Regions from separate parts of the Nonomuraea sp. NPDC059023 genome, predicted to be linked through region 2. Evidence: riboswitches for the same ligand, from Rfam matches in the RefSeq annotation. Region 2 holds a riboswitch; each other region holds the start of a gene.
The links. A riboswitch is a leader RNA that binds a small molecule or an ion and turns the genes downstream of it on or off. The one in region 2 is predicted to bind cyclic di-AMP.
Positions count from the first base shown of each region.

Region 1: another riboswitch for cyclic di-AMP. It lies ahead of ACFWYW_RS16215 (hypothetical protein); the one in region 2 lies ahead of ACFWYW_RS33625 (C40 family peptidase).
Region 3: another riboswitch for cyclic di-AMP. It lies ahead of ACFWYW_RS49120 (NlpC/P60 family protein); the one in region 2 lies ahead of ACFWYW_RS33625 (C40 family peptidase).
Region 4: another riboswitch for cyclic di-AMP. It lies ahead of ACFWYW_RS07385 (C40 family peptidase); the one in region 2 lies ahead of ACFWYW_RS33625 (C40 family peptidase).

Region 1 is NZ_JBHYIO010000008.1:133,305-138,333, reverse strand. It holds gene ACFWYW_RS16240 (roadblock/LC7 domain-containing protein) at 1-1, shown strand, start outside; gene ACFWYW_RS16235 (hypothetical protein) at 6-704, shown strand; gene ACFWYW_RS16230 (roadblock/LC7 domain-containing protein) at 764-1,138, shown strand; gene ACFWYW_RS16225 (hypothetical protein) at 1,159-1,530, shown strand; gene ACFWYW_RS16220 (alpha/beta fold hydrolase) at 1,575-2,423, opposite strand; gene ACFWYW_RS16215 (hypothetical protein) at 2,464-3,312, opposite strand; cyclic di-AMP (ydaO/yuaA leader) riboswitch at 3,497-3,634, opposite strand; gene ACFWYW_RS16210 (DUF5302 domain-containing protein) at 3,799-3,999, opposite strand; gene ACFWYW_RS16205 (aldo/keto reductase) at 4,072-4,926, opposite strand; gene ACFWYW_RS16200 (class I SAM-dependent methyltransferase family protein) at 4,911-5,029, opposite strand, start outside.
Region 2 is NZ_JBHYIO010000023.1:4,960-9,988, reverse strand. It holds gene ACFWYW_RS33635 (branched-chain amino acid aminotransferase) at 1-500, opposite strand, end outside; gene ACFWYW_RS33630 (3-isopropylmalate dehydrogenase) at 831-1,886, opposite strand; cyclic di-AMP (ydaO/yuaA leader) riboswitch at 1,986-2,131, shown strand; gene ACFWYW_RS33625 (C40 family peptidase) at 2,159-2,770, shown strand; gene ACFWYW_RS33620 (ROK family protein) at 3,009-4,460, opposite strand; gene ACFWYW_RS33615 (sugar ABC transporter substrate-binding protein) at 4,803-5,029, shown strand, end outside.
Region 3 is NZ_JBHYIO010000044.1:80,716-85,744, reverse strand. It holds gene ACFWYW_RS49130 (RDD family protein) at 1-776, opposite strand, end outside; gene ACFWYW_RS49125 (amino-acid N-acetyltransferase) at 862-1,431, opposite strand; cyclic di-AMP (ydaO/yuaA leader) riboswitch at 1,769-1,917, shown strand; gene ACFWYW_RS49120 (NlpC/P60 family protein) at 1,923-2,966, shown strand; gene ACFWYW_RS49115 (LuxR C-terminal-related transcriptional regulator) at 3,052-3,264, opposite strand; gene ACFWYW_RS49110 (cytochrome P450) at 3,616-4,659, shown strand; gene ACFWYW_RS49105 (winged helix-turn-helix transcriptional regulator) at 4,641-5,029, opposite strand, start outside.
Region 4 is NZ_JBHYIO010000003.1:310,859-315,887, forward strand. It holds gene ACFWYW_RS07380 (hypothetical protein) at 1-545, opposite strand, end outside; gene ACFWYW_RS07385 (C40 family peptidase) at 615-1,091, opposite strand; cyclic di-AMP (ydaO/yuaA leader) riboswitch at 1,156-1,319, opposite strand; gene ACFWYW_RS07390 (class I SAM-dependent methyltransferase) at 1,573-2,205, opposite strand; gene ACFWYW_RS07395 (LysR family transcriptional regulator) at 2,276-3,154, shown strand; gene ACFWYW_RS07400 (NlpC/P60 family protein) at 3,169-4,122, opposite strand; gene ACFWYW_RS07405 (NYN domain-containing protein) at 4,627-5,029, opposite strand, start outside.

The DNA.
Region 1 (5,029 bases), on a different contig from region 2:
ACGCCGTGGCCGCCGTCCATACGCTGCTCACCGGCCTGGCCAGAGAACGCGCCACCGGTTCGCTCAACGTGCTCCCGGCCGGCAAGGCGTACCTGCGCGAAGGGCGGATCACCCACCTGGAGTGCCCGCGCACGCCGTCGGTCGAGCGGCTGCTGACCGCGCGCGGCGGGGCGGGCGCCTACAGCCGGGCCGAGCTGGAGTTCTGCGTTGCCGGCGCGGTGCTGGACGCCGCCTACTTCCTGCTGCCGGCCGAGCTCCCGGCGGCGCGGCCGAAGTTCCGGCCGGGTGAGTGCCCGCGGCCGCACACCCGGCTGGAGTTCGAGCTCGCCTGGCTGGTCGGCGAATGCGCGCGAAGGAGAGCCCAGTTGGCGCAGATCTGGTCCTCGGCCGAACTGGACGACGTCCCGGTGACCCCGGCCGCGCGGCTGCCCGGACATCGGGCGACCGTGAGCGCGCTGGAGTGGGAGATCCTGCTCGGCGCCGACCGGGTGGCGACGCCGGCCGAGCTCGCCGACCGGCTGGGGCAGCCCGCCTACTCGGTGCTGCTCGCGGTCCGGCGCCTGGCCGCCGCGGGACTCCTGGTCGCGCCGCTGATGCCGCGCCGGCGGGGGCGGGCGCTGGATCGGTCGGTGCCGCCGGCCCTGCCGCAGAGCGACCCGGATGTCCTGGCCGCGGTGAAGAGGGCGCTGGAGGAGCTGGCGTGAGGTTCTCCGCGACGAGCCTGCGCCTTCGCGCCCTGCGACGGAACGGAAGGAGGCCCTCCGTGGAACTCCGCGAGCGGGTGCTCGGCGAGATGAGCAGGCTGCGCGAGCGCGTGCCCGAGGTCAGCGGCAGCGTCGCCTGCACCGTGGACGGGCTGCCGATCGCCGGCGACCTGCCCGGTGACCGGTGCGACCAGACCGCCGCGCTCTCGGCGGCGGTGCTGGCGCTCAGCCGGCGCATGGCCGACCTCGCGGGAAAGGGTGTGCTGCAGGAGACGCTGGTGTCGGCCAGCGCCGGGTTCGCCGCCCTTTACGCCGCGGGACCCACCATCGTCCTCACCGTCGTGGCCGAGCCGGGCGCCAATCTCGGCCTGCTGCGGCTGGAGGGGCGCAAGACGGCGGCCGCGCTGGCCGCCATCGCATCGCGACAGCGGTGAACACACACAAGGAGGTACGCATGGCCGGCATCGACGTCTCCCTCAAGGAGATGATGGCCATCGACGGCGCCGTCGGCGCGGCGGTGGTCGATCACGGCAGCGGGATGGCGCTGGGCGCCCTCGGCGGTTCCAAGGACCTCGACCTGCAGGTCGCGGCGGCGGGCAACACCGAGGTGGTCAAGGCGAAGATGCGCACGATGGACTCGCTCGGCCTCAAGGACACCATCGAGGACATCCTCATCACGCTCGGCACCCAGTACCACATCATCCGGCCGATGGCCGGGCGCGGCGGCAAGGGGCTGTTCCTCTACCTGGCGCTCGACCGCGGCCGGGCCAACCTGGCGATGGCCCGCCACCACCTGCGCAACGTGGAGGAGAAGCTGGAGGTCTGAGGGCGTCGCGCGGCCGCCGTGGGGGAACGGCCGCGCGACGCGGGTCACCCGGCCGTGTGTTTCGTGATCTCTTCCACGAACCGCGACCAGAGTGGCTTGGGCAGATCGTGCCCCATTCCGGGGAACGTGACCAGTCTTGCGCGCGGAATTGCCGCAGCGGTTGCGTGGCCGGCGGCGACCGGAATGAGCGCGTCGTCCTCTCCGTGCAGGACAAGCGTGGGTACGGCCAGCCGGGCCAGCCTTTCGGTCCGGTCACCGGAGGCCAGAATGGCGGCCAATTGCCGGGCCGTTCCCGCCGGGTCGTGCGCCCGGTCATAGGCGAGCCCGGCCAGCAGGGCGACCCGCTCGGTGTCCAGGTCGTAGCCGGGCGAGCCGATCACCGCCCAGGTCCGCTGGGCCAACGCGATCGCGGCCGCGCGGTCGGGCGGCGGGGCCGACATCAGGGTCGCGCTCGCCTCCGGCGTGGGCGGCGCGACCTGCGGTCCGGGCGTGGACATGATCGAGGTCAGCGTGCGTACCCGCCCAGGATGGTCGAGCGCGAGCTGCTGGGCGACCATGCCGCCCATCGACGCGCCGACGACGTGCGCGGCGGGCCAGCCGAGCGCGTCGATCAGCCCGGCCGCGTCCCGCGCCATGTCCGCCAGCAGGTACGGCGAAGCGGGCGATCCGAATTCCGGAACGCCCGCCTCGTGAAGATGCGTGGATTCACCGGCGTCGCGGTTGTCGAACCGGACGACATAGTGACCCTGCTCGGCGAGGAGCTCACAGAACTCCTCGTCCCAGTGGATGAGCTGGGCGCCGAGCCCCATGATGAGCAGCAGTGGCCGTGCTTGTGGCGAGCCGAAGCTGTCGTAGACGATCTCGATGCCGTTGACGGCCGCGCGCTGGGTCATGGGAAACAGAATCACATTCTGTTCCCCATGAGTAAAGAGGTCAGCGGTCGAACGCCTTGCGGATGCGGCCGCGGGCCAGGAACATGCCGCCGCTCAGGAGGGCCAGGGCGCTGATGAGGGCGAGGCCGCCCACACCGTTCGACTCGGTCTCGCGGGTGGTGACCGCCGCGGCCAGCTCGGCCTGCGGCGCCTTCTCCCGCTCGGAGGCCTGTGCGGAGGTCTGCTCGGGGGCCTTCTCAGGAGCCTGCTCGGGAGCCTTCTTGGCGACCTGCGCGGGAGCGGCCGGGGTCTCGGGCCTCTCGTCCTTCTTCTCGGTCTTCTCCTCCGCGGTCACGACCGGGGGCGTGGCCGGCTTGGCGTCCTTGCGGGACCAGGCGCCGGTGGAGAAGGCGACGGGGTGGTTCTTCTTGCCCACGCCGGGGCCCCACTTGGTGATGACGTACTCGATCTTGATGTGGCCCTGGCCGCCGACGCCGTCGACGGTCAGCGAGCTGGAGTTGAACTTGCCGCCGGTCAGCGAGGCGAAGGTCTTGGCGTCGAGGTCGAGCATGATGCCCCTGTTCGAGGGGACCCCGGGGCCGCGGTCGCCGACGAAGAACGGCTCCTTCTTGCCCTTGTAGATGACGTAGCCCTCGGTCAGGAGGGGCCAGCTCGGGCTGGCGGCCAGGCCCTTCTGCATGGGCTTGCCGGAGGCGGGAAGACCGGTGTCGCCGTTGCGGCCGGAGGCGTCGTCCCAGTAGTAGGAGGCGGTGGTGGAGCCCTTGAGAAGGGGCTTCTTCTCGGAGAAGTCATCCGCGTGTGCGGTTGCGCCGGTGCTGAGGGTGACCGCGCCGATGACGGCGACGGAGGCGAGCATGGTGAAAGAACGCATGCCAAAGCGGGAAGACATGAAGAAGAGAAGTCCTTTGTGCGGGGACAGGGGAAATGCGCTCGTCAAAGGGGCGTAGCCGGGCACAAAGCCGAACGGACGCTACGCGAAAGCGCGGGGGGAAAGCCTGGGGAAGGGGCCGCTCAGTAGGCGGCGGGTGAAACTACGCGGAATGGGGGTTCATCGCGGTGGTGCATGAAAAGATCAGTCCTCTCCATCGCGCCTACCGGGTTAGCTGACGGGTTCGGGCGTGGAGATGCCCTACCGACGCGTACGTCGGATTCACCCCAAGGAACATTGGTTCCCCGGTTCCCGTGGGTACGGGATTCGGCGCCAGCCGGCCGCCTCTTCCTGGTGAAGGGTCGGGTCGCCAACTGGTAACGCTTAGGACTGTAAGTGCCAAAGACGGCAAAAGCAAAACAATCGCCATGAAACGGGCGAAGATCTACCTAAGAAGGTCAAGAAAAAGGGGGGTACGGCCAAGCCGTACCCCCTCAGAACGCCGGCTCAGCCGCCGCTCTTGCGCCGGAACGAACGCTTGCTGGCAGCAGGGCCGTGTGCGCCGTGGATCTTTGACTGATCCGTGCCCCTGCCACCCGCACCCGAGTCGGAGTGCTGATTGCGCTTACGCTCCAGGGCCTCCCGGAACTTGCGCTTCATCTCGTCCTCGGGAGTTTCGCTGACTTCCGGCTCCGGTGTTTCCGCCATGAGGACCTCCTGGTGTTGGGGACCACAACAGCTTCGCACGACGGCCGACCTGACGCGAAACCGGGCACCGCGTCAGCCCAGCCTGGCCAGCTCCTCCGCGGTGAGCTCCAGGTCGGCGGCGGCCAGCGAGTCGAGGATCGTCGCCGGGCGGCTGGAGCCGGGGATCGGGATCATCACCGGGCTCCTGGCCAGCTCCCACGCCAGGCAGACCCGCTGCGGCGAGACCCCGCGCTCGGCGGCGACCTCCCCGAAGGCGGCGTGGCGGCGGCCGAGGCGGCCGACGTGGTTCATGCCCCCCAGCGGCTCCCACGGCAGGAACGCCACGCCGATCTCCTCGCAGACGTCCACCTCCGGCTCACTGCCCCGGAAGCTCGGCGAGTACTGGTTCTGCACGCTCACCAGCCGCCCGCCGAGGATCTCGTTGGCCTGCCTGATCTGGACCGGGTTGGCGTTGGAGATCCCGGCCATCCGGATCTTCCCGGCGTCGAGCAGGTCCACGAGCGTGCCGATCGACTCCTCGTACGGCACCGCCGGGTCCGGCCGGTGATGCTGGTAAAGCCCGATCGACTCGACGCCCAGCGCCTTGAGCGAGCGGTCGCAGGCCTGCTTCAGGTATTCAGGCCGGCCGTCCACGTCCCAGCGCCCGCGCGGCCGGGTGTGCCCGCCCTTGGTGGCCACCAGCACCGCGTCCTTGTCGCCGCCCCAGCTCGCCAGCGCCTTGGCCACGATGCGCTCGTTGTGCCCGACCTCGGCCTCCGTCGGCGTGTAGGCGTCGGCGGTGTCGATCAGCGTGATCCCGGCGTCCAGGGCCGCGTGGATGGTCCTGATCGACTGCTCCTCGTCGGGCATGTGGCCCTCCACCGACATCGGCATCGCGCCGAGCCCGATGGCGCTCACACTCATCTGACCGATCAGTCGTGTCTGCATGCGTCCATGGTCATACATTCCGGCCGCTGAGTCGCCGTGGTCACCGTGAACAGGCCGACCTTCTCCCGCCTGCTGACGACGTCGGCGTACCCGGCCTCGACGG
Region 2 (5,029 bases):
AAACGGTAGTTCTCTGACGGGTAGTTGACGCCGAGGCCGACCTGGGTGGCGATGATGAACGGGCGCAGGTAGAGGCTGTGGCCGTCGGTCGTGGGGACCCAGTCGCGGTCGGCCTGGACGAGGAGTTCGAGCGCCTCCACGAAGGTGTCTTCCGGCAGTTCCGGCATGGCCATGCGCGCGCAGGAGTGGTTGAAGCGGGCGGCGTTGGCGTAGGGGCGGAAGGTGACGATGGAGCCGTTCGCGTGCCGGTAGGCCTTGAGGCCCTCGAAGAGTTCCTGCGCGTAGTGGAAGACGGAGGTCGCGGGGTCGAGCGTGAGCGGTCCGTACGGCGTGAGGCGGGCGTCGTGCCAGCCGGTGCCCTCGGTGTAGTCGATCGAGACCATGTGGTCGGTGAAGGCCTTCCCGAACCCGGGGCTCGCCAGTACCGCCTCGCGCTCTGCCGCGGTGCGAGCGTGGTCGGATAGCTGCACGTCGAAGCTGAGCTTCTGAGAGGTGGTCATGACGGAGATCCTTCTCTTTCTCTGAGGACTACCCTGCATCCATTCTGCGCCGGATCGGGTAGAGGGAACTTACTGCATCTAAAAGGACGACCGTTAGGGCGCAACGAAAACGCCCGGAGGCTCTCGCGAGCCACCGGGCGTGGGTGGTCAGGCGGCCGCGAGTGCGCTGGGGGCGCCTGGGCCGCTTGTCAGGTCGGTACCGGGTGTTCACGAGCTGCGGGTTCGCGCGCTGCCCGCCGTACCTCCGCAGACTTGTGGTGAGGCCCCGATGGTGGGGGATCTCACGTTCTGCGGTACGGCGGGCCGCTCGTGGGCCGGTGGCCTGCGGCGTCAGGCGCCGCCGGATACTCGGGCGGCGATGTCGTCGCCGATGTCCCTGGTGGTGCGGGCGGCGGTGTGCGAGAGGCGCTCGACGATGTCGTCGGCGACGGCCCGCTCGACGCGGGCGGCCTCGGCGGCCAGCCCGAGGTGGTCCAGGAGCATGGCGACCGAGAGGATGGTGGCGGTCGGGTCGGCCTTGCTCTGCCCGGCGATGTCGGGCGCGCTGCCGTGGACCGGCTCGAACATGCTCGGCGCGGCGCCTTCGGGGTTGATGTTGCCGCTGGCCGCGAGGCCGATGCCACCGGCCACCGCGGCGCCGAGGTCGGTGATGATGTCGCCGAACAGGTTGTCGGTGACGATCACGTCGAAGCGCTCGGGCTGGTTGACGAAGAACATCGTGGCCGCGTCGATGTGCACGTAGTCGGTGGTGACCTCGGGGTACTCCCCGGCCACGCGGTCGAAGGTGCGCTGCCACAGGTCACCGGCGAAGGTGAGCACGTTGGTCTTGTGGACCAGCGTGAGCTTCCTGCGCGGGCGGCTCTGCGCCTTGGCGAAGGCGTAGCGGACGACGCGTTCGACGCCGTAGGCGGTGTTGATGGACTCCTGCGTGGCCACCTCGTACGGCGTGCCCTTGCGCATGGCCCCGCCGGTGCCGGCGTAGAGCGACTCGGTGCCCTCACGGACGACGACGATGTCGATGTTCTCGGCCGGTGTGTCGGCCAGCGGCGTCGCGACGCCGGGCAGGAGCTTGACCGGGCGCAGGTTGACGTAGTGGTCGAAGTCGAAGCGGATGCGCAGGAGCAGGTCGCGCTCCAGCAGGCCGGGCGGCACCTTGCGGGGATCGCCGACGGCGCCGAGCAGGATCGCGTCGTAGCCGCGCAGCTCCTGCAGCACGGAGTCGGGCAGGACCTCGCCGGTCCTGGCGTAGCGGTCCGCGCCGAGGTCGTACTCGGTGATGTCGAACTTGGGACCGACCGCCCCGAGAACCTTGAGGCCCTCGGTCACGACCTCGGTACCGATGCCGTCTCCGGGGATGACGGCCAGGCGAATGCTACGCGACTCCATGGGCGGTACCTTACCGGTTCGTCTCGCCTGCCGAGCAACCCATCTCATTTCTCGGACACTGCATTTTGCCCGATTTGCAAGCTTTTGACTGTTTCGTTAGAGTCCCACCAGCCTAATCCGCACACCGTAGTGCGGAGCCGGGGACCCACCTCCCCCATTGGGGCGAATCGGCGTTTACCACGTCGTAGGGCGACTTCCAGGCCCGAGCCCGACAGCTAACCCGGTAGGCCGTGTGGAAGGACATTCCCCTGTCTCGCATCATCGCGACCGCTGTGCTCTTCACCGTCACCGGTGTCACCGCGGCCACCCTCGCATCCCCCGCCACCGCATCCCCCGTATCCCCCGCATCCCCCGCATCCCCCGCTTCTCCCGTCAACACCGTCGACCCCTATGACGTCACGCTGACCAGCCAGGGCCTCAAGGAGATCCAGGAGCAGCGGACCCCCGAACCCGGCTGGCAGAAGGCCCTGGCCTACGCCATGGACAAGCGCGGCACCCCGTACGTCTGGGGCGGCACCACCAAACGCGGCTACGACTGCTCCGGCCTCATGCTCCGCGCCTACGAAAGCGCGGGCATCGAACTGCCCCGAACCGCCGCCCAGCAGTACTCGGCGTTCTCCAGAAAGATCAGCTGGAAGAACCTGAAGCCCGGTGACCTGGTCTTCTTCTCGGGGCTGGGGCATGTGGGCATGATCTCCCGGCCTGGGCACATGGTGCATTCGCCGCGTACCGGTGATGTGGTCAAGGAGGAAAAGCTGAGCGCCTGGCGCCGGCGCGCCTTCGTGGGCGCCGTGCGTCCGGATCCGGCGGGCGTCAAACTCACCACCCGGCTCGAAAAACTCCGCCAAGCGCCCGCACCCGTCATGCCCACCGCGACGCTGTGACGCGCGTCGTCTCCTGATCGTCGTCTGACAACGCCGATTCCACCGGCCCGTCGCGGCGGGCTCTGTCGTGGTTCCTCCCGTGCGTGGCTTCTCTCTCACGCACGGGAGGATCCACGCACGGGAGAGACCACGGTCTCTGTCGCGCGGGCCCTGTCGCGGCCCACCCCCGGACACGGTCGTCCAGCGGGGATGGCCGGCCGCCGCAACGAGCGCACTTACCGGCGGTACCCCGCTGATCTCAGCCCATACGGGTGGAGAAGATCAGGTCCCACGCGCGGCCCCTCGCATGGGCGACAGCGCCCAGCAACACGCCGCTGTCACCCAGAGCGCTGGCCACGATCGTGGGCCGCAGCGGCCCCAGTTCGCCGATTCGGCGTTGGATGGCGTCGCCCAGCAGTTCGAGGTTGTGTCCTACGCCGCCGGAGAGCACGATCACCTCCGGGTCCAGGACGGCGGCCACCGCCACGAGCAACCCGCCGATCCGCCGGCCCTCCGCCGCCACGACCGACAGCGCTGCCTGATCACCCCGTTCCGCGGCGGCGAAGATCTCCTTGGCCGTTCCCAGGGACAGTCCGGCGGCCCGCGCCGCCCGCACCACCCCCGGAGCCGCGGCAACGGTCTCGGTTGCCCCGTGCTCCCGCACACTCGCATCCCCCTGGTCCACGCCAGGGAACACCTCCCCCGCAGCCTGGGCCGACGCCCCAGTAACAGATCCGGCACTCGAAACCTCGGACGGCCGATCCGGAGCGGGCCGCGTACCGGGCGGGCGCTGGGTGTCGGGGAACCCCGCTTCGGAGGCGCGCCGAACGTCGGGTGCGGACGGCATCTCACCTGCGGACCCCGCGTCGGGAACGAGCGGAACATCCGGCGCAGACCGCGCGGCGGGCGCGGACCGGGTGTAGGGGCCAGGCGCGGTGTCGGGGCCAGGCGCGGCATCAGGGGTAGGGAGGTCGTCGGTGGCGGGGAGGTAGGAGACCTCGCCGGCGGCGCCCCTGGCGCCCACGTACAGTTCGCCGTTGACGACTATGCCCATGCCCACGCCCGTGCCGATGGAGACCAGGGCGAAGTTGGACTTGCCCCGGCCCTCGCCGTACGCGTGTTCGCCGACGGCGGCGAGGTTGATGTCGTTCTCGATGACCAGGTCGACGTTGAGCGCGGCGCGCAGGCGGTCGGCCAGGTCGGGGCCCGGGAGGTTGGGGGCGAGGTCCAGGCGGCCGGCGTTCTGGTCGTAGACGCCCGGGGAGCCTACGACGGCGCAGACGATCGCGGACCAGTCGAGTTCGGCCTCGTGGGCGGCGGCGCGGGCCAGGCGGGCGACGAGTTCGGCCAGTTCGGCCGACGTGCGTGCGGTGTTCCGTCCGTCGGTACGGCCGGCGAACGTCCCCCGGAGATCGGCCACCGCCACCCGGATCCAGTCGCGGCCGATGTCGATGCCGGCGACGTGGGCCGAGGCGGCGTTCACGTCGTAGAGGGAGGTTACGGGGCCGGGGCGGCCGGACACCTCGCCTACCAGGTGGACCAGCCCGTCTTCTTCCAGTCCTGCCAGGGCGGCGGAGACGGTGGGCTTGGACAGGCCGGTGACCTTGGCGAGGTCGGCTCTGGACGCGGGGCCCTCCCGGTGGAGTTGGTCCAGTAGGCGCCGCTCGTTCATGACCCGCAGCAACCGCGGGTTTCCCAGCTCGCTTCGCACCGCGACCTCCCCTTCACGGCAGACTCTAGCCAACGCGCGGGATAGTAAATTACCTTTCTTACCAACCACCTTCCACCATCCCGATCCACCGTTCCCCGGAAAGGAACGTCCGCCTGATACGCGCCGGGCAAGGGACAACTCCGCGAGACGCGAGAAGGCCAGGCACGGAGGAGCCCAAGCAAGGAAGGACAGCGCAGGGCAAGAGGGCAAGGTCGAGCGCGGCCGCCAAAGGACGGCAGGTCCGGCACAGGTGGGCCGGTGGAGAAGGGCTGGTTGGAAGGTACGTGGACCCGGGGGTCTGGCTGCACTCGAGAGGAACGATGTGCGATGCACCGAGGAGTGATGGTCCCCGTCACAGCGGCGATGCTGCTGCTGGCGGGGTGTGGCGGCGGCGCGGGTACGACGGCGAGCGCCCAACCCTCCCAAGCCGAACAGACAGAACAGACAGGACAGGCGGCCAAGAAGATCGCCCTCTTCCTGCCCGAATCCAAGACGACCAGGTACGAGGCCTTCGACCGGCCCCTGTTCGAGGCCAAGGTCAAGGCGCTCTGCGCGACCTGCGAGATCCT
Region 3 (5,029 bases), on a different contig from region 2:
CGGGCTACCAGCCGCTGCCACCACTCGGCCAGCGGCGCGGGCGCGCCGGGCGGCTGGACGCCCACCGGCTGACCGTAGGGCTTGCCGTAGCCGGGCTGGAAGCCCTGCTGGCCGTAGCCCTGCGGCTGCTGCTGCTGACCGTATCCGGGCTGCTGCTGGCCGTAACCCGGCTGCTGGCCGTAGCCCGGCTGGGCGTACTGCTGCCCGGACGGGGCCTGCTGGCCGTAGCCAGGCTGCTGGCCGTAACCCGGCTGCGAGCCGGGCTGCTGGCCGTACTGAGGCTGCTGCTGACCGTAGCCAGGCTGGCCGTAACCCGGCTGGGAGCCGGGCTGCTGGCCGTACTCGGGCTGCTGCTGGCCGTAGCCGGGTTGCGACTGGGCCTGCTGGCCGTAACCGGGCTGCTGGCCGTAGCCGGGCTGCTGCTGACCGTAACCCGGCTGCTGGCCGTACTCGGGCTGCTGCTGGGCCTGCTGGCCGTAGCCAGGCTGCTGGCCGTAACCCGGCTGCGAGCCGGGCTGCTGGCCGTACTGGGGCTGCTGCTGACCGTATCCCTGCTGCTGGCCGTACTGGGGCTGCTGACCGTAACCCGGCTGGGAGCCGGACTGCTGTCCGTATCCCTGCTGGCCGTAGGGGTCGCCGTCTTGGCGGTAACCCACAACGGTCACGTCCGGGTCGGGCTCGCCCTGTGCGTGGCCCGCGTTGTGCTGTCCGTATTCGGGAGTCCCGGAGTTGTCGCCGGGGTCGTCCTGTGGATACGGCGGCTGTCCGGTGCTCACCGTGTCACCTCGCTTCGAGTGTGCATGTGGCACATGTCAGGACACATGCCTTCGCTGCCCAACGTATCGACATAGGTATCTACAATCACCTTTCCCTTTGGTCGAGGTCCGAGTCAAACGACGGCAGGTGGAGCAGCATCCTGGTGTTGCCCAGGGTGTTGGGCTTGACGTGCTCCAAGTCGAGGAACTCGGCTACGCCCTCGTCATAGGAGGCGAGCAGCTCGGCGTAGACCTCGGGAGATACCGGCGTGCCCTGGATCGGGCGGAACCCATGCGCGGCGAAGAAATCTACCGCGAATGTCAGGCAGAACACCCGCCGCAGCCCGAGTTCGCGGGCCGTTCCGATCAAAGCGGTAACGATTTGGCCCCCAACTCCGAGACCGCGGGCGTCGGGATCGACGGCCACGGTGCGAATCTCGGCGAGGTCCTCCCACAACACGTGCAGGGCACCGCATCCGACGACCTGCCCGCCACGCTCAGCCACCCAGAACTCCTGGACGTCCTCGTAAAGAGTGACCGTGGCTTTTTCCAGCAGGCGCGGCCCGGCTCCGGCATAAGTGTCGACCAGGCGCCTGATCGTCCGGACATCCGGCGTGCGAGCCCGCCTCACGACGACCTCGATGTCGGGTACCGCCCGTTCGGCGACCTGTTCCATGGCACTTCAGAGTACAGACGCAATTACGGCTGCCCCCTATTTGCCCGCCTACTTCCTCAACCATCTCACCCAGTGGACGAGCATGCCCGACAACAGCCATCGCCCCCTCAACCACCAGGCGAATAGCCAGTGACGAGCAATGACTCCCTCGGTGACGCCGAACCTCACGTACGTCCCATGCACCCGCAAAGTGCGCATAAAGTCGCTCCTGTACGGCGGAGCACGTGATCCCCCCGTGACACTTCGGTTGTGAAACCTCAACAGACTTGGCAGTTCTGGTTGAGCACGAACCTGGAGTGCACTAGTGTCCAGCGTCGATGTCACCCGCGTTCTTACGCGCGGCGGCACGCCTAATCCCCTCCCCTGGGGAGCCGGGGACCCGCCAGTGGCCGCAGGCCATCCCGGGGTGAATCCGAGCCACGGCTCGGTAGGGCTGCTCCGGCCCGAACCCGTCAGCTAACCCGGTAGGCGGCCATGAGAGGAGCTGGTTGGTGAAGCGCACGCGTAACCGTGAGGGGAAGCCCGCGGGCAAGCATGCCCGCCCTCCCGAACCAGGCATCAAGAAGCGGCTGGTCGTCCTGACGGCAGCCGTAGCCGCGGTGACGTTCACCGTCACGCCTCTCGGTTCCGCCGCCGCCGATCCGAAGCCGTCGCTCAAGCAACTGTCGGAGCAGGCCGAGAAGCTCCACACGGAGATCGAGACGCTCAGCGAGCAGTTCAACGGCCAGCGTGTGAAGCTCAGGGACGCCCAGAAGGCCGTCGACGCCGCCAAGAAGACGCTGGCCTCCAGCGAGGCCGATCTCGCCGCCAAGCGCCAGCGGGCGGGCATGCTCGCCCAGAGCGAGTACATGATGGGCGGCTTCAGCCGCGCCCTCGCCTTCGCCGCCTCCGACGACCCCGAGCTCTTCCTCGACCGCGCCGCGACCAGCTTCGCGCTGGAGCAGCAGCAGGGCGAGGAGGTCAACCAGGTCACCCGCGCCAGGGAACTGGCCGAGAAGGCGCAGTCCGAGGCGAAGACCCGCATCGACAAGGTCACCGAGATCGTCGAGGACCTGGACGCCCGGCGCGACAAGATCAGCAAGCTGGTCAAGAAGGTCGAGAGCGACCTGTTCCAGCGGGCCATCGGCGAGGCCGGGCGGCCGGGCACCCGCGCGGTGCGGGTCAGCCTGCCGATCGCCGGCTCCGGCAAGGCGGCCGAGGCGGCCAGGTGGGCGCTGACGCAGCAGCTCAAGCCGTACGTGTGGGGCGCCGAGGGTCCCAGCTCCTACGACTGCTCGGGCCTGGTCATGGCGGCCTACCAGCGGGTCGGCATCTCGCTGCCGCACTACACCGGCGACCAGTGGACGGCCGGCACCCGCATCTCCCGCGAGGAGCTGCGCCCCGGTGACCTGGTGTTCTTCTACAGCGACCTGCACCACGTCGGCATCTACGTCGGCGGCGGCATGATGGTGCACGCGCCGCAGACCGGCGACGTCGTGCGCCTGGCGTCGATCTCCCGCCGCCCGTGGGCGGGCGCGGTCCGCATCGCGAACTGACCCCGCCAAAGAGACGGAACCAGGAACCCACGCCAGCCAAAACCGACCCCGCCGGGCGAACCGGCGGGGTCGAGTCTCGGTCCTGCTAGATCAGCTGGCGGCGTGCCGCCCAGGCCACCGCCTCGATGGCGGTGGCCACACCGATCCTGTCGCATATCCCTCGCAAACGGCGGCGTACCGTGCGTCCGCTGATCTCCAGCCGGCGCCCTACCCGATCGACCGTGACTCCCTTGGCCAGCTCGGCGAGCAAGGCTAAATCGGCGTGGCTCAGCTCAACGCCCTCGGTGAGCACATCCATCGGGAGCCCTCCCCCCAACAGCAGAACTCGCAGACGTATCGGACCGCGCAACGCGCTCGTCCCGCAGACGGTAAACGCATTCAGGAAAGGTCGTCAAGCTCGACAATTGCCCAGCTTGACCAGCTGTATTGACATGATCAAATCTATGTGAACTACTCGCCATATGTCGTCACACTTCGGGGCACGATGAGCGATCTCACTGATCCTTACAACGCCCCTCGGTCACCGACACTGACCCCCGCCGACGTGCTGGGATTCGATCCGTTCGATCCCGGGTTCCGGCGTGACCCGTACGGAAAGTACCGGGAGCTTCGCGAGCGTGGCGATTTATTTCATACCCGTGGCGGTTTGGTGGTAGCCACATCACACGAGCACGTCTCGGCCATGCTGCGCGACCCCCGCTTCGGCCACGGGCACGTCCCGGCGGACACCGATGACCCCGACCGGCCACAGGTGTCGTTCCTGCGTCTCGACCCGCCCGACCACACGCGGCTGCGGGCTCTGGTCAGCCGGGCGTTCACGCCCCGCATGCTCGAACGGCTGCGCCCCAGGGTCGAGGCGATCACCGCGGAGCTGATCGGCGCCATGGGCGAGGAGGCCGATCTGGTCGCCGAGTTCGCCTATCCGCTGCCGGTCCTGGTGATCACCGAGATGCTCGGCGTACCGCCCGAGGACTACGAGCGCTTCCGCGGCTGGAGCGAGACGCTCGCCCGCAGCCTCGACCCGATGCTGCCCGCGGGCCAGGCGGACACCACCGAGCGGGCAAGCCTGGAGTTCCGCGCGTACTTCCGTGAACTGCTGGCCGAGCGGCGCGTACGCCCCGGCGAGGACCTGCTCAGCGCCCTGACCCAGGTCCGGGAGCTCACCGAGTCCGAACTCCTGGCCACCTGTGTCCTGCTGCTGGTCGCCGGGCACGAGACGACCGTCAACCTGATCGCCAACGGCGTACTCAACCTGGCCGGGCACGGCATGCTCCACCGGGCGGCGGACGATCCCCAGCCGGTGGTCGAGGAGGTGCTGCGCTACGACCCGCCGGTGCAGCTCACCGCCAGGACGGCGCTGCGGGAGGCGGAGCTGGGCGGCACGGCCGTGCCCGCGGGCACGCCGGTGATGGCGCTGGTCGGCGCGGCCAACCGCGACCCCGCCGTCTTCCCCGATCCGGACCGCTTCGACCCGGGACGGTTCGACCCCGGACGGGCGCCGGAGCGGCATCTGGCCTTCGGGCTCGGGATCCACTTCTGCCTCGGGGCCACGCTGGCGCGCATGGAGGGCGAGATCGCGCTGCGGGCGCTGGCCCGTGCGGCGCCGGAGCTGAAGCTGGTCGAGGAGGCGCCGCCGTACAAGGAGAACGTGGTTCTGCGGGGGCTGGCCAGGCTTCAGGTGCGGTTGTCGTAGCGGGTTCTGGCGGCCAGGACGTCCTCGATGTGGGCCTCGGCCCATTCCTTGATCGCGGCCACGATCGGCAGGAGCGTGCGGCCCAGATCGGTGAGCTCGTAGTCGACGCGCACGGGGACCGACGGGGTGAGGGTGCGGGAGACCAGGCCGTCGCGCTCCAGGCTGCGCAGGGTCTGGGTGAGCATCTTCTGGCTGACGCCGGCGATGGTCCTGGCCAGGTCGCTGTAGCGCTGGGAGCCGCCGGCGAGCGCGGTGAGGATGAGGCTCACCCACTTGTCGCTGAGCGTGCTGAGGAGCTGGCGCGAGGGGCACTTGGCGATGTACGCGTCGTAGGCCAGGCGGGCTGCCGCGCGCCTGTCCGCGGCCGACT
Region 4 (5,029 bases), on a different contig from region 2:
CAGGCCTCCTGGTAGGACTGTGCCAGCCGCGCGGCCCCGGGCGCGAACGCGTCAGCCCCGGGCAGTTTCCCGGGCACCCGTCCGGCACGTACCTCGGTGGCGAGTTCGGCCGCCGCCACGGGCACGGCCAGGCCCGCGTCCTTGTAGGCCACGTAGTCGGCGAACCCCTCGTACAGCCAGACCGGCAGCCCGCCGGTGCCGGCGGCGACGTGAGTCAGCTCGTGGGCGAGGACGACGTCGCGTCCGGTGGGGTTGAGTTTGGCGTAGTTCTCCGGGATCACGATGACCCTGCCGTCGTGGGCGATCGCGGCCAGGCCCTCGACCGAGCCCACGCCCGCGGTCCGCGCCGCGTGTGCCGCGTTCTCGGCGAGTTCGACGCTGGGCCGTACCGGCTGCCCGAGGATCGCCGCGACGCGCGCCGCCGCCCGCTCGGCGCGCCGCTGAAGGTCGCCGCGGTCCGCTCCCGCGTCAGGAGCCCGCTCGGGGGCGCAGCCCAGCGCGAAGACCAGGAGGGCCGCGAGCGCGGCGCGACGGCTCACGACCACGGCCCTGATGGTAGCCGGACGCGCGAAGGCCCCGTCCCGGGAGGGGACGGGGCCTTTCGGTCCGGACGACTACAGACCGGGCCGGACGGCTCCCGCGAAGGACGACTTGCGCCATCCGCTGAGCCGCTCGATGCGCACCCGCTTGCCGGAACTCGGCGAGTGGACCATCTTGCCGTTGCCGACGTACATGCCGACGTGGCCTCGACCGCGGAAGAACAGCAGGTCACCCGGCTGCAGAGACTTCCACGAGATCTTCTTCTTGATGCGCGCGTACTGGCTGTGCGTCACGCGGGGGATCTTGACTCCGGCCTTCTTCCAGGCGAACTGGACGAGACCGGAGCAGTCGAAGGCGCCGGGTCCCGTTCCGCCGTAGCGGTACGGGTCGCCGATCTGCGCCCTTGCCGCGGAGACGGCCTTGCGGGCCTTGCTCTTCTGCCGGGCAGTCGTCGACTGCGTCGCCGTCTTGGCCGAGGTGGTGGTCTTGGCCGTGGTCGCCGCCTGGGCCGCCGGGGCATGGAGGGCGAACCCTCCGGCCGTCACGGTCATGGCGAGCGCCGCGCCACCGAGAACAAGACGGGGGTTGTGCAGGGAGGTAGACAGGATTTCTCCTTGGTTCTTCCACGAACGCCTACCGGGTTAGCTGACGGATTCGGGCCTGGAAGTCGCCCTACGGCACGCTGAACGCGCCGATTCACCCCTTGATCCCGGGGGAATGGGATCGGTGGTTCCCCGGCTCCGTGCCTCCTGGCTGCACGGACTCGGCAGGTCGCGGCCCCTTGTCGGACGGGGGCGACCGGCGGATCTCTATGGGTCCTCATCGAGCCCGGACGGGGCCGATGCCGGTTCGCGGCGCCATGGCTTGTTCGCCGCGACGCCAGAACGTACTCCCGGGTTCATGACCCGGCAAAGTCCTGGCAAAGCTGTAAAGATCAGATAAAGGACCCTGTCAGGACGGGAACTCCTGCTGGACAGCGGGGTCCCGTTACTCAAATGTGACCCTCCTCACACTTGGAGCTCCAGGGGTGAGTCAGGTCCCTTCCGCCCCTCCTGTCACACGCGTCACAGCGGTCAGCCGGAAGCCGGTCGGCGTGTGCCGTACCTCTTCGATCTCCTTCAGCCGCGCGGCGTGCTCGCCGCCGAGATAGCGGAAGAGGTACGGCACGCGCCGCGTCCGCCGGATCTCGAACCGGGCGGCGATGGCGTCGAGCATGTCCCCCGCGGGCGAATGATCGACGTGCGCCTCGCGCCAGCGGGTCACCGGGTCGCGCTCGGGCCCGTCGAAGCGGCCGAGCAGGGTTCCGGCGTCGTAGAACCAGGTGGCGGCGGCCTCGTCGGCCCAGTCCCAGGCGAACTCGTCCACCACGAGCAGCCCGCCCGGCTTCAGGAGCGCGGCCGCCCGGTCGAGTGCGGCCCCCAGCGGGTGCATGTGGTGCAGCGACAGTGACAGCACGATGACGTCGAACGGGTCGTCCTCGTAGAGCGTCAGGTCGGCGCGCTTCGCGGGCACGCCCGCCGCGAGCGCCGCGGACGGGTCGAGGTCGATGGCGGTGACGTCGTGGCCGCGCGCGATCAGCGCGCCGGCCAGCGCGCCGTCGCCGCAACCGGCGTCGAGAACGCGGGCGGGAGCCGCGGGCAGCGCGGAGAGAATCCAGGTGTCCATGCCCCGATCGTGCTGCGCGCGAGCCATGCGTACCACTGCGGGTTCGGCATGAAAGGCATAAGCTCCATGCATGCTTGACGTCTGGTCGCTGAAGGTGCTGTCAGAGGTGGGGCGGCTCGGATCGTTCTCGGCGGCGGCCGAGGCGCTGTCCATGACCCAGCCGGCCGTCTCCCGGCAGATCGCCGCGCTGGAGCGCCGGGCGGGGGTGCTGCTGTTCCACCGCCTGCCGCGCGGCGTACGGCCCACCGGCGCCGGGCAGGCCGCGCTGGAGCAGGCCGCGCACGTGCTCGACGGGATCGCGCTGCTGGAGACCCGGCTGGCCGCGCACGCGTCGGGCGAGCGGGGGCGGGTGCGCGTACAGGCCTTCCCGAGCGCCGCCACCGCGTTCGTGCCCGAGTGCTTCCGCGTCTTCGCCGCCCGCCACCCGGCGGTCGAGCTGTCCCTGACCGTCGGCGGCGGCGCGTCCGCCGTCCTCGCCGGAGAGGCCGACCTCGCGCTGGTCACCTCGTGGGACCCCGCGCCCGCCGGCCTGGACCTGGTGCCGCTGCTCGACGACGAACTACTGGTCGCGCTGCCGGAAGGTCACCCGCTGGCGGCCGGGGAGAGCGTGCGGCTGCGCGCTCTGGCCGGGCAGGCGTGGATCGACGGCAGCCACCCCGACTGCCTCGGGCCGCTGTCGGAGCTCGCCGCGGCGCTGGGGGCGCCGCCGCGCGTCAGCCACCTGTGCGACGACTGGAACGGGCGCCAGGGGCTCGTGGCGGCGGGCGTCGGGGTGATGGTGTTCCCGTCGATCGCGGGCGGCGCGGCCCTGCGCCCGGACATCAGGCTCCTGCGTCCCGAGCCCGCCCTGCCCGCGCGCCGCGTCTTCGCCGCCGTCCTGCCCGCGCCCGGCCGCTCACCGGCCGTGGAGGAGCTTCTGCGGACCATGCTCGGGTACGGCGGGCCGTAACGCCGGCCGGGGCCTCAGGGCCGGATCGCGCCCACGACGCGCCTGCCGTACGAGGAGAACTTGACGACCTTGATGACGTCACCCGTCTGGGGCGCGTGCACGATGTTGCCGTTGCCCGCGTAGATGGTGACGTGGCCGAGGCCCTCGCTGAAGATCAGGTCACCGGGGCGCAGCGCGTCGAGCGAGACCCGGCGCTTGGCCCCCCACGCCCACTGCTGCCAGGTCGTCCGCGGCAGCGAGACGCCGGCCGCCCGCCAGGAGGCCTGGGTGAAGCCCGAGCAGTCGTACCCGCGCGGACCGGTGCCGCCATAGATGTACGGCTTGCCGACCTGCCCGAACGCGAACTTCAGCACCGCCGCCGCGTTCCCGGTGGCCGGGCCCGTGTACTTGATGCCGGTGCTGTTGGGATCGCCGGTCTTGTACGCCCCGAGCTCGCGCAGGAGCTTCTTCTGCTCCTGGATCAGCTTGAGGATCTCGGCCCGTTCCTTCTCGACCTCGTCGCGTTCCTTGTCGGCCGCGACCAGCGCGTCCTGGGCCAGGTCGCGCTCGGTCTTGAGGCCCTTGTTCTCCCGGTCGAACGCGGCCAGCTTCTCCGCCCGCTCGGCCTGGAGCTGGCCGGTGAGGGCCATGCCGTTGAGCATGCTCATGGGGTCGCCCTCGCCCATCATCGCCGGCCACGAGGTCACGTCGGCGCCGAGCTGGTAGTCGTTGACCGCCATGGTGATGACCTGGACCCGCAGGCGGGCGACGGTGGCCAGCTTGTCCTTGTAGGAGGAGTTGAGCCGGCCGTACTTCTTCTTCGCCGTCTTGTGCCGCTCGGTGGCGGTGTTGAAGCGCTCGACGACGTGGTCGGCCTTGTTGTTGAGGCGGGAGAGCTTCGCCTTGGCCTGTTTGATCGTGGGCTTGGGATCAGCCACGGCCACGCCGACCGGCGACGCCAGCAGCCCGATCGCCAGACCAGTCGCCAACGAAACCCGGCCAAACCTCACAGCGTCGCCTCCCAGTGATCACACCTGGGGGCAAATAGTACAGAAGTGCTGGGTGTGTTCTCAGCCTTTAGCCTGATTTGTAACCCACACCCCACCCTTCCCACCTCCCCCACCCACCACCAGGCACAACAACGGGCGGCCCCACCGCGCGACCGGCCGCCGTCCGGATGCCCGGGACCGCTGGGAGTGCCCGTCGAGCGGCCGGCCGCGCCGATGGGCGCAGATCGGAAGGTACGCCCGGCCGGGGCGCCCGCGCACCCCGGCAGACCAATCCGGTCTGACACCCCCGGCCGCCCCCACCCCAGAGCTCCAAACCCCAAAACCAAGGCGCAAGACACAGGCGTCACGTGACCCCGGCAAGAACCCCGAAACCCGGAACGCGAGGACGAGGAGCACTGCGCCGAGCACAGGCCGACGGGCGGAGCCCAAAGCCCGGAGCGCGAGGGCGCGAGGGCGCGAGGGCGCGAGCGGCTTTGGGAGGGGTCAGACGCGGCCGAGGCGGCGCAGGATCAGGGCGGAGGGGACGGGGCGGGCGCCCATGCGGCGGACCGACTCGGCCACCTCACGGTCCGACGACACCACGGCTATGGCGCGGCCCGGTGGCTCGGCGCGGACCAGCTGGCGGATCACGTCGTCGGCGATCTCGCCCGGGGCGCTGAACAGGACGCGGACCCCCCGCGGAGCCACCACCTGCACGGGCGAGTTGAGTTCGGCGCCGTCGAAGACCACCGTGACCTCCACCCGGGTCTGGGCGACCAGCCCGCCGAGGCCGGTCATCAGGCGGGCCCGCTGGTCGGCGAGGGTGAAGTTGCCGTAGCCGGTCTTGGTCACGTTGTAGCCGTCGATGATCAGATGCACCTGCGGCAACGCCAGCAACTGGTCGAGC